2 linked regions of the Ammoniphilus sp. CFH 90114 genome follow. The protein of the gene in region 2 binds, or shares a complex with, the protein of the main gene of each other region. Links are inferred from orthologs where the notes say so. Each region holds a gene or a part of one and is shown on either strand. Other genes may lie near its edges.

Region 1 (2,972 bases), on a different replicon or contig from region 2:
AGGACCTTTACATGCTCTCCTTTGCGTCCCTCAATCAGTGGAGCGAGAATCTGCATTTTCGTGCGTTCTGGGTACTCCGTAATGCGGTCTACCATTTGCTCAACCGTCTGTGCACTGATCTCGATGTCATGGTTCGGACAATACGCTTTCCCAATTCGGGCAAATAAGAGACGCAGGTAGTCATAGATTTCGGTTACGGTCCCCACGGTGGAACGTGGGTTTCGACTCGTTGTTTTCTGATCTATAGAGATCGCGGGCGATAACCCCTCAATCGAATCCACATCCGGCTTTTCCATTTGACCTAAGAATTGACGAGCATAGGCCGATAAAGATTCCACATAGCGACGCTGGCCTTCCGCGTAAATCGTATCAAAGGCAAGGGAAGACTTCCCTGAACCAGATAAACCCGTTAAGACGACGAGTTGGTCACGAGGAATCGTAACATCGACATTTTTTAAGTTATGGGCTCTTGCCCCTTTTATCACAATATTCTCTAGGCTCATCGCCAAATCATCCTTCCGCTTTCAGCTCAATTAACAGGTCACGCAGCTCTGCCGCTCGCTCGAACTGCAAGTGTCTTGCTGCGTCCTTCATCTCGGCTTCGAACTTCTCGATCAGGGCCTTGCGCTCCTTCTTTGTTAGCTTCTTGTATTCCTTCTGCGGCAAATAATCCTCTGTCGTCTCGGCTGCTTTCGTGGCTTCAATCACATTGCGGATCGCCTTTTGGATCGTTTGCGGAGTGATGCCGTGCTTCTCGTTATAGGCTTCCTGGATTTTACGACGACGCTCTGTCTCGGCAATCGCTCGCTCCATAGACTGCGTCATCCGGTCCGCATACATAATGACTCGACCTTCCGCATTCCGCGCCGCACGTCCTATCGTCTGAACGAGGGAACGTTCATCCCGCAAGAAGCCTTCTTTATCCGCATCCAAGATCGCAACGAGGGAAACCTCAGGAATATCTAACCCCTCACGGAGCAAGTTAATCCCAATCAATACGTCAAACGTCCCCATCCGTAGATCGCGAATGATCTGCATCCGTTCAATCGTTTTAATGTCGGAGTGCAGGTATTTGACTTTCAAACCGATCTCTTTTAAATAGCTGCTAAGGTCTTCAGACATCTTTTTCGTCAGAGTAGTCACGAGGACTCTCTCATTCTTAGTAATTCGCTCGTTAATCTCGCCGATCAGATCGTCAATCTGCCCTTTAATCGGACGCACCTCCAACATCGGATCGAGCAGCCCCGTCGGGCGGATCACCTGTTGGACCACCTCAGGGGTATGCTCTAATTCAAAAGGGCCTGGCGTAGCGGAAACGAACACGATCTGCTCAATATGCTTCTCAAATTCATCAAAACGCATCGGGCGGTTATCTGCAGCAGATGGCAGACGGAATCCGTGATTAATGAGCATTTCTTTTCGTGCTCGGTCCCCGTTGTACATCCCCCGAATCTGCGGAAGTGTTATATGGGATTCATCTATCACGATTAACATATCGTCAGGAAAATAATCAAATAACGTATAAGGAGTTGCACCAGCAGGCAGTCCAGTCAAGTGACGGGAATAGTTCTCGATTCCCGAGCAAAAGCCCATCTCCTGCATCATTTCTATATCGTAGCGGGTTCTTTGCTCTAAGCGCTGAGCCTCGAGCAGCTTCCCATTTTCACGGAAAAAGGCCAGTTGCTCTTCGAGCTCTTTCTCAATATTTTCGATGGCTATTTTCAGCTTTTCTTCTCTCGTCACATAGTGAGACGCTGGGAAAATCGCCACATGATCACGTTCCCCTACAATCTCCCCTGTCACGACGTCAATTTCGGTGATTCGTTCTACTTCATCCCCAAAAAACTCAACACGAAGAGCCTGTTCACTACGAGAAACAGGAAAAATTTCAACTACGTCACCGCGAACACGAAAGGTTCCACGAGTGAAGTTGATATCGTTTCGCTCATATTGAATATCGACAAGCTTATGAAGAACCTCGTCGCGTCCCTTCTCCATCCCGGTGCGTAAGGAAAGAAGCAGTTCCTTATATTCTGTCGGAGAACCCAAACCATAAATACAAGAAACACTGGCCACGATAATGACATCACGGCGCTCGAACAAGGAGCTGGTTGCCGAGTGACGAAGCTTATCGATTTCGTCGTTTACGCTGGCATCCTTCTCAATATACGTATCGGAATGAGGAATATAAGCTTCTGGTTGATAGTAATCGTAGTAGCTTACGAAATATTCCACAGCATTTTCCGGGAAAAACTCTTTGAACTCACTGCACAATTGAGCCGCTAAGGTCTTATTATGAGCGATCACGAGAGTGGGTTTGTTGATTTGGGCAACCGTCTGAGCGATGGTAAAGGTTTTTCCTGTCCCCGTTGCCCCTAGCAGCGTCTGAAACTTTTTTCCGCCGTGAATGCCCTCTACCAGTTCGGCGATCGCTTGAGGCTGATCTCCTTTCGGCTCGTACTCTGACACCAATGTAAACCGTTCTGTCACTGTATATCCCTCCTTTTATCATCTAAACGAGAAAACTTGGCAGATGCCAAGCTTCGAATGTGCTTTCTATGTGAATACGGGTAGGACGCAAAGAGCCTTGCCCATGGAACGGGCAAGACTTCCTCACTCTACTCTGTTAGTTTCTTATCCTTCAGGAGTCTTCGAGCTAAGAGATAGCCCGCTAATAAAGAAAAAGTTCCGATTGCCATAATAACAGGACCATGGCTGTATCCTTCAAAAACGGCCATCAAAATACCGACCGTTGCGATTAACCCCACAATCGTATTCAAAGAGAATCGCGACAATCCCGCCATCAGTGCAAAAGGCACCAGCAGGGCAATCAGCACCTTCCCTATTGTTATTCCTTCCATGTTCCCTCTCCCCTTCTCCCCTAGGCACCCTTATCAATCTGCTGCCGAATCAGGTGAACCAAGCTGACCGGCTTCATATCTACATAGAATGGGGTATGGTCATCTGGAGCT
Region 2 (8,202 bases):
AATCGCAGCCGCTTTAAACAAGTATCTCGCTCGATGATCAGGGGGAACGGCTTTCCAGCTTTCGAAGGTGTGGGCAGCCGTCTGAATGGCCTTCTCCGCTAAATCACGGTCAGCTTTGGAAGCGGTTCCTATAACTTGGCTTTTGTTCGCCGGGTTGATGGATGTCATTTTAGTCTCTGTTTTTATTCTTTCTCCACCAATAATTAAGTCATAATGTTGACCAAGCTCACCCTCCACCTTTTGCAAAGCTTGCTCAAATTCTTTACGATTTCTTTCATCCGTAAAATCCGTAAACGGTTCAGGACGATAATCAATTAACACGGGTCATTCCCTCCTTCAATCAGTTACTCATAGATTGCCCAATGAAGGAGAGAAATGTGTAAAGGGCCTAAACCTCCTTTAACACCCTCTCTAATTTATCTTTCACTCCCGACCATTCACGGTCAAGAATGCTAAAGTAGACTGTATCTCGAAAGTACCCATCACGCAGAATACGATGATTGCGCAGCTTTCCTTCATACTGAGCTCCCAAACGGGCTATCGCTGTACAAGAACGCTCATTCCGAGAATCGGCCTTTAACTGAACTCGAATCGCACCACACTCCTCAAAGGCATGACGTAGAAGAAGATACTTACACTCCGAATTCACTCTAGTCCTCCAGAAAGAAGGATTGATCCATGTCCACCCAATCTCGAGCCCTCGGTTGGCAGATACAATTTCTAGATAACGAGTACTGCCTGCGATTTGATCCGACTCCTTATCTATAATTGTGAAAACGACGGATTGACCTGCCTCTTGTTCCGCTATCGCTTCCCGAATGAAAATCTCTGCACTCTCCCTCGAGTTCACAGGATAAGGCATGTAAGGCCAAATCTCTGGTGCTTGGCCAGCCTTTATTAATCCCTCGATATGGATAGGACTAATGGGTACTAGCTTGACTCGCCTTCCTTCTAAGGTAATAGGTTCAACTTTCATATCTAACACTCTCCCTCTATCCAAAAAGACTTCTACTTTCATCATGTTAGAAGAATTATTGACAGATAAAAAGGTCCATTTTATCCTTGTTTTTATAGACCAATTATGGTGAAGGAGTTTAATAGATGGACTTCCTATTCCCTCTTAGCGATTATGAAAAGAAGTATAAGTATAAATATCTAGCCCTTTATCATGCTTTAAAGGATGCTATTCATTCTGGGACTCTTGTTAAAGGAACGAAGCTTCCGTCTAGTCGAGAGTTCGGGAAGGTTTATTCTTTTTCGCGTGGAGTCGTGGGTCAAGTCTACGATATGCTCGCTGCAGAAGGGTATATATCAGGTACCGTAGGAAGTGGCACCTATGTCTGTTATCCATTCGTGAATCACTCCAACCATCATCAGCCATTGCGCGTTGTGGCCATCTCCGAGTGGGCGAAGCGATTAGAAGCCATCCCCCTTAGACAAAGAATCGAGAAACACGCAACAATAGACTTTTCCATTGGTTATCCTGATCTCTCCGCCTTTCCTTCAGAAGAGTGGAACCGGGTGATGTATTCGATGGTCAGAGAGTTAACTAGCCAATCCCGCAAGGAAGCATTCCAGTCCGCCGGTCATTATCCACTTCGAGAAGCTATTGCGTATTATCTCCGACGCGCACGGGGAATCAACACGAATCCCGAAAATATTGTCATCGTGGGCGGCTCCATGCAAGCCATTGCCCTTATCGCTCAATTATTAATTAACCCAGGGGACCAAGTGGTGATCGAAAATCCGAGTTATACCGGTATCCATCATGCCATCATGGCAACAGGAGGAATTCCTCTCCCAGCAGATGTAGATGATCAAGGTATTGTCCCACAGGACTGGAAGAGCCATCTCGTGTTCGTGACTCCGAGTCGGCAATTTCCAACAGGAGTTGTTTCGACTTTAGAAAGAAGGCTAGAACTCCTTGCATGGGCAAACAAGCAGAATGCTCTTATCGTAGAAGATGATTACGATAGTGAGTTCAGACGCGAGGGAAGGCCCATTGAGCCCCTTAAGGTCTTGGATCGTGAGGATCGAGTTCTTTACATTGGTACATTTTCAAAGACATTGCTTCCGGATCTTAGAATCGGATATGCTGTACTGCCTTCCTCCCTAATTGTTCCTTTTATGAAGGCAAGACAGCTGTTCGATCCTCACCCTTCCTCTATTGTGGAACAGAGAACCGTAGCTGCCTTTATGAACAGCGGCCAATACGAGCGCCATCTTCGAAGAATGAAAAGAATTTACAGTCGAAAATATGAAGTTATGTCTGTCCTACTTGAGGAACAGCTAGGTGATCTCTTTGAATGGGTACCTTCTGATGGAGGACTGCATGTTTATGGTTGGTGGAAGGGAAAGCTTGAGGAGTATCTTTCGTTTAAACAAAGCTGTTCGGAAAATGGGGTGACCTGGACGGATGCCTCGCCTTACTTCTATGGTGCCAGCCCACCTGCGGCTTGCCTTGGCTTTTCTCATCCAACGTTCGAGGAAATCAGGGAAGGAATAAAGATCATGGGTAGGGTTGACTGGTAGACCTAGAAAAAGCTTCTTCGAGGCTCTCTCATAAACAACAAGACCTTAAGAAGAAGCTTTCTTCCCACGTTTTACATTTTATCTAGACAAGCTGCCCTTTGATCTTCCTCCTTTTGCATCTTCTTACGCTCTAAAAATGCTCTAAACTCTTCCTTGCTTACATTTGCATTCATAGCTTCTACTACAAGCTCCATCCATTCTTTTTCCAGCGTTTTGCGTTCCATATCTTCTCCCCCTTGTTGCTTAAGATACTGAACTACTTCTAATCATGATAACACATGATTAGTGCTTTTGTACTATTTTTTCATCAAAAGTGGTACTTTTGTACTGATATCTTGAATTAGGGCTAAACCTGGACAAACAGAAGAAAAAACTTCTCCTTATTTCACTCGGTTTAGCCCTATTAGTCTCAATAGGCGGAATCATTACGCCACTTATCCTGTTTACAACAACTTCATAAACTCTTCTTCTGTTAAAATCGCAATATTTAAGTCCTGAGCCTTCTTCAGCTTAGATCCTGCCGCCTCACCAGCTACGACGTAATCCGTCTTCGCACTAACACTTCCGGATACTTTTCCGCCTCTCTCTTCCACAGCAGCCTGCGCTTCTTTTCGGCTCATCTGCTCTAGCGTTCCTGTTAACACCACTGTCTTCCCTGCAAAAGGAGAGTCACTGCTTATTTCCTCTAAACGAGGTCCCTTATACTCAAAATTGACACCGGCTTGTCTTAAACGATCAATCGTTTCCCTCACCTGCGGAATAGCAAAATACGCCGCTACGCTATGAGCCATTTTAGGTCCAATCTCATCAATGGCAATAAGCTCTTCCTCCGTAGTCTCCATTAAGCGATCTAAAGTAAGGAAGGTTTGGCTAAGAGTTTTCGCAGCTTTCGCTCCCACAAGACGAATCCCCAACCCGAATACTAGCTTTTCCATCGAGTTTTGCTTACTTAATTCAATTCCAGCAAGAAGGTTATCAACTGACTTCTCTCCCATCCGCTCCAAGGCAAGAAGCGACTCTCTTTCAAGGAAGTAGAGATCCGCCACATCTCGAATAAGCTCATGGTTAAAAAGCTGCGTAATCACCTTTTCACCCAATCCGTCAATATTCATAGCGTTACGTGATACATAGTGGATTAACCCTTCACGGATATGAGCTGAACAAGAAGGATTGACACAGCGAAGGGCTACTTCCTCTTCTAGTCGTACTAACTCACTCTCGCACTCCGGACAATGGGTAGGCATGGAATAGGGACGTTCCTCACCTGTTCTTCTTTCGGCTAAGACCCCGACTACTTCTGGGATAATATCTCCCGCTTTCTTCACAATTACGTGATCGCCGATCATAAGCCCTTTTTCTCGAATGATATCTTCATTATGAAGAGACGCTCGTTTAACCGTAGTCCCTGCAAGACTTACGGGCTTGAGGATGGCTGTAGGAGTGACCGCTCCTGTTCGTCCCACACTTACTTCAATATCTTCTAGAATCGTCACGACTTCCTCTGCCGGAAACTTGTAGGCCGTAGCCCAACGCGGACTCTTTGCAGTGAAGCCTAATTCCCGTTGCTGTGCATAACTATCTACCTTGATGACCATCCCGTCAATATCATAAGGAAGCTGACTTCGCTTCTCCGTCCAACCTTCTACAAACTCGATCACATCCTCAATAGATGAAAACACTCGGCGTTCTTGGTTTACTTTAAATCCTAGGGCTTCTAAGTAGTCCAAACCTTCGCTATGAGAATCCACTTGCTCACCTTCAAGCATGCCGATTCCATAAAGGAAAAGATCCAACTCCCTTTCTGCTGCCAGCTTTGGGTCTAATTGACGAAGGGATCCCGCTGCTACATTACGCGGATTGGCAAACAGCTGCTCCTCTCGCTCTGCTCTTGCTTTATTCAGTTTATCGAAAGCCTTACGCGGCATAAACGCTTCGCCACGCACCTCTATCGTTCTTCGCTCAGAAAGGCGCAAAGGAAGCGATCGGATCGTCTTAAGATTCTGAGTGATATCTTCTCCGATAGACCCATCCCCACGTGTGGCTCCTTGAATGAACACTCCGTTCTCATAACGTAAAGACACCGCTAATCCGTCAATCTTTAGTTCGCACACATAGCGGACCTCATCCGTCGTTACATTTTGTCTTACCCGGCGGTCAAAATCCCTTAGATCATCCGCACCGAAGCTGTTTCCAAGACTGAGCATCGGAATACGGTGCTCTACCTTTTCAAAGAAAGGAAGCGGCTCCCCTCCAACCCTTACACTTGGGGAATCGGCTGTCTTCAAAGCTGGAAACTTCGATTCCAAGTCCATGAGCTCTCTCATTAATTGGTCATATTCCTGGTCCGTAATTTGAGGATTATCTTTTACATAGTAAAAGTAGTTATGATTATTTATAACTTCCCGCAATTCTTCAACCCTTGTTTGAGCGGCCATTAAATCCATATCGTTCTCCTTTTTTTGCAGGTGGTATGAAGTTAACAAAACGAGAAAAAACCCGAGAAAAATTTCTTGTTTTCAGTCACATAACCGAATAGAGAAGAAAAGTCCGGTTATTTTTCAGGTCACTAGGCCGCCTGGCGGATCGCCTGAACCTTTAACCGGAATTTTTTCCGTTAAGCAGCTCGATCGTCCATTTTGGACCCAAATAAGCAGAGAATTTCCTGTTAATTGTCCAAAAGCAGCTGATTCTTGGGTTTAAGAGGCCAATAAGCGGAATTCGTTCCGCTATTTTGGCCATGTTGGGCTACTTAAGAAGAATAGAGGAAAAACTTCCGGTTATTGCCTTGAATACCTACGTTAACTTCTTGATTGGGGCAAATTTAGCTAGTAGCTTCTTAATTCCCGTCGGAGCGGAGAAAGCAATATCTAGCTCTAATCCATCCCCTTGACCTTTCATGCTGACTACGGTTCCCTGTCCCCATTTCCCGTGCTCTACCTTGTCACCAAGCTTCCAATCTGCGTTGACATCGGCTCCTTGTTGGGCTGCCGCATGAGCTGTACCAATACTTGCAGGCCTTTGGAAGGTCCGTGGCGCCGCTGCTTTCACAGCTTGCTTGCGTTCTTCTCCCTCTAGCAGTTCCTCCGGTATCTCACTTAAGAAACGAGAAGCCGGGTTCATTGTCGTTCTTCCGTATAAGGTCCTCATCTTAGCCCGTGTCAGGTAAAGTTCCTCTTCAGCCCTCGTAATTCCCACGTAGGCTAATCTTCGTTCTTCTTCCATCTCCGAGTCCTCGAACAGAGCACGAGAGTGAGGGAATACCCCTTCTTCCAAGCCCACTAAGAACACCACAGGGAATTCTAATCCCTTCGCGCTATGCAGGGTCATCAGGATCACTTTATTATCCGTATCCTCGTCATCCATCGAGTCAATATCAGCAACAAGGGCTAACTCGGTCAAGAAGGAAGTTAAACTTTTATCTTCATTTTTATTTTCAAAATCAAGGGTCACAGATAGGAATTCATCAATATTCTCTAAACGCGCCTTTGCTTCTAGAGTTCCCTCTAATTGATACATTTCTCTGTACTCTGTACGCTTAAGGACTTCTTCCGTTAACTCCGTAACACTTAAGTACTCATTCATTTGCTCTAAGTCTTGAATCATCTGGGCAAAGTCTACGATGGTTTTCGCGGCCTTGCCTGATAGTCCCATCTGGTCACTGTCCAAAATCGCCTTATACATGGATATTCCATGCTGTGCAGCATAGGCGGCAATCTTATCTATGGAAGTTTGTCCGATACCCCGCTTCGGAACATTAATAATACGCTGTAAACTGATGTCATCGTCCGGATTGCTGATCAGACGCAAATACGCTAGTACATCCTTTACCTCTTTGCGATCGTAGAACTTCGTTCCTCCGACGATTCCGTATGGTATATTTGACTTCAGGAAAACTTCCTCGATCACACGAGACTGAGCATTCGTACGATAGAGGACAGCAAAGTCCCTATATCGCTTTCCGTTTGATAGTGCATGCTTAATCCGATCCACAATAAAGAAAGCCTCTGAATGCTCCGCATCCGCATTAAAGACATGAATCTTTTGCCCCTCGTCGTTATCCGTCCAGAGGTTCTTGGCCTTCCTGCTGGCATTATTCCTAATCACCATATTGGCCGCTTGTAATATCCGTTTCGTAGAGCGATAATTCTGCTCCAGCTTAACGACTGTTGCATTTGGATAATCTTCTTCAAAGTTCAAGATATTGGTGATGTCGGCTCCTCTCCAACCATAGATGGATTGATCGCCGTCACCCACCACACAAATATTATGATGCTTGTCCGCTAACATTCTGACAAGCATGTACTGAGCACGATTTGTATCCTGGTATTCATCAACGTGAATGTATTGAAACTTCTTTTGATAGAATCCTAACACATCAGGTACTTCCTTAAACAATCTAATCGTAATCATAATCAAATCATCGAAATCCAGAGCTGAATTGCTCTTTAGCTTCTTTTGGTAGAGCTCATAGACCCTATGAGCAACATCTTGGAACAGATCTCCAATCAGGTTACCGTATTCTTTAGGGCCTTTCAGCTCATTCTTCGCTGAACTAATGGCGGAAAGAATCGCTCGAGGATCGAACTTCTTCGGGTCAATGTTCAGCTCCTTTTGACATTGCTTTATCACAGATAACTGATCACCCGAGTCTAGAATCGTAAAGTTGCGGTTATAGCCTAACCGATCAATATCTCTGCGTAAAATTCGCACACACATGGAGTGGAATGTAGAAATCCAGATATCCTCTGCAACTGGTCCGGCTATGCCAGTTATTCTCTCTCTCATCTCGCGGGCCGCTTTATTCGTAAAGGTGATCGCCAAGATGCTCCAAGGCGCCACACGCTTCTGTCTTAATAAATATCCAATTCTCTGGGTTAACACTCTTGTTTTACCACTTCCTGCACCAGCAACAATGAGTAGAGGCCCTTCGGTTGTCTCTACCGCTTTGCGTTGCTCAGGATTGAGGCCCTTCAAAACATCCTGCTCTCCCGAAAATATACTCATCTGTTCTTCAATCCTTCCTCTATCACTTAAAACAAGAACACTCGTTTCTATTTTATCACGTCTTTCACTGATGCAACAGTTTGTAACGCCAGTTTTATATCTTCATATAGGATGTTACCTATCACGACAGTGTCTGCCCAGTCTGCCATTTCTTTAGCCTGTTCTAATGTCCTTATTCCCCCACCATAAAATAACTGTGCGTCATGAGTAACAGATTTTACTTCTTTTACTACTTCAGGGTCTCCATATGCTCCACTGTACTCTAGATATAAGACAGGCAATTTTAACATTTGATCGGCTAAACGGGCATATGCCTTAATTTCATCTTTATCAAGGTCTGTAATGGCTCCTGTCAGTCGAGCAGCTTCCGCCTGTGGATTTAATATAATATACCCCTCAACAGCCACTTCTGACCATTTCACTAATGCTCCATACTCCATCAGGCCTTCTATATGCTTCCCAAAGATCCACTCTTTCTTATCCGCATTAAGAACCAAGGGAAGAAGATAATAATCAAACCCTGGAACGACCGCTTCCACATTGGATACTTCCAAAATACAAGGAATAAGGTAACGCCTTACCCTTGCTAACAGATCGATTGTATTGTCATATGAAACGCCTTGCGTTCCGCCAACAATAATCGCATCCGTACCCGATTCACATATT

The links. The genes of interacting proteins can lie anywhere in the genome.
Region 1: the proteins of pcrA (region 2) and uvrB are in contact, whole or in part, in a crystal structure (PDB 7EGT), measured with the Thermus thermophilus proteins. The link is inferred for Ammoniphilus sp. CFH 90114 from one-to-one orthologs. Residues at the interface, in WP_096412145.1 of Thermus thermophilus: His654, Arg656, Phe657, Gln666, Asp668, Glu669, Lys680, Arg681, Leu682, Ser683, Lys685, Tyr686, Ala687; in WP_096411307.1 of Thermus thermophilus: Glu23, Leu25, Arg26, Asp27, Gly28, Glu29, Arg30, Phe31, Arg55, Glu326, Asp327, Phe328, Glu379, Ser382, Gln383, His398, Gly400, Arg401.

Annotation. Positions count from the first base shown.
Region 1 is NZ_SDLI01000013.1:52,885-55,856, reverse strand. It holds uvrB (excinuclease ABC subunit UvrB), read right to left. Parts: upstream 2,491-2,972; coding sequence 511-2,490; downstream 1-510. Other genes in the region: EIZ39_RS21920 (PDZ domain-containing protein), read right to left, coding at 2,882-2,972; EIZ39_RS21925 (DUF2198 family protein), read right to left, coding at 2,619-2,861; uvrA (excinuclease ABC subunit UvrA), read right to left, coding at 1-503. UniProt on the Escherichia coli protein: The UvrABC repair system catalyzes the recognition and processing of DNA lesions. A damage recognition complex composed of 2 UvrA and 2 UvrB subunits scans DNA for abnormalities.
Region 2 is NZ_SDLI01000009.1:218,112-226,313, forward strand. What follows is about bases 4,932-7,853. They hold pcrA (DNA helicase PcrA), read right to left. Parts: upstream 7,537-7,853; coding sequence 5,326-7,536; downstream 4,932-5,325. Other genes in these bases: ligA (NAD-dependent DNA ligase LigA), read right to left, coding at 4,932-4,976; pcrB (heptaprenylglyceryl phosphate synthase), read right to left, coding at 7,584-7,853. Also shown: pruA (L-glutamate gamma-semialdehyde dehydrogenase), read right to left, coding at 1-321; EIZ39_RS19675 (GNAT family N-acetyltransferase), read right to left, coding at 389-976; MocR-like pyridoxine biosynthesis transcription factor PdxR, read left to right, coding at 1,102-2,532; EIZ39_RS19685 (anti-repressor SinI family protein), read right to left, coding at 2,604-2,756; more of ligA, read right to left, coding at 2,976-4,931; more of pcrB, read right to left, coding at 7,854-8,202. UniProt on the Escherichia coli protein: A helicase with DNA-dependent ATPase activity. Unwinds DNA duplexes with 3'-5' polarity. Translocates on single-stranded DNA with 3'-5' polarity. Initiates unwinding more efficiently from a nicked substrate than double-stranded DNA.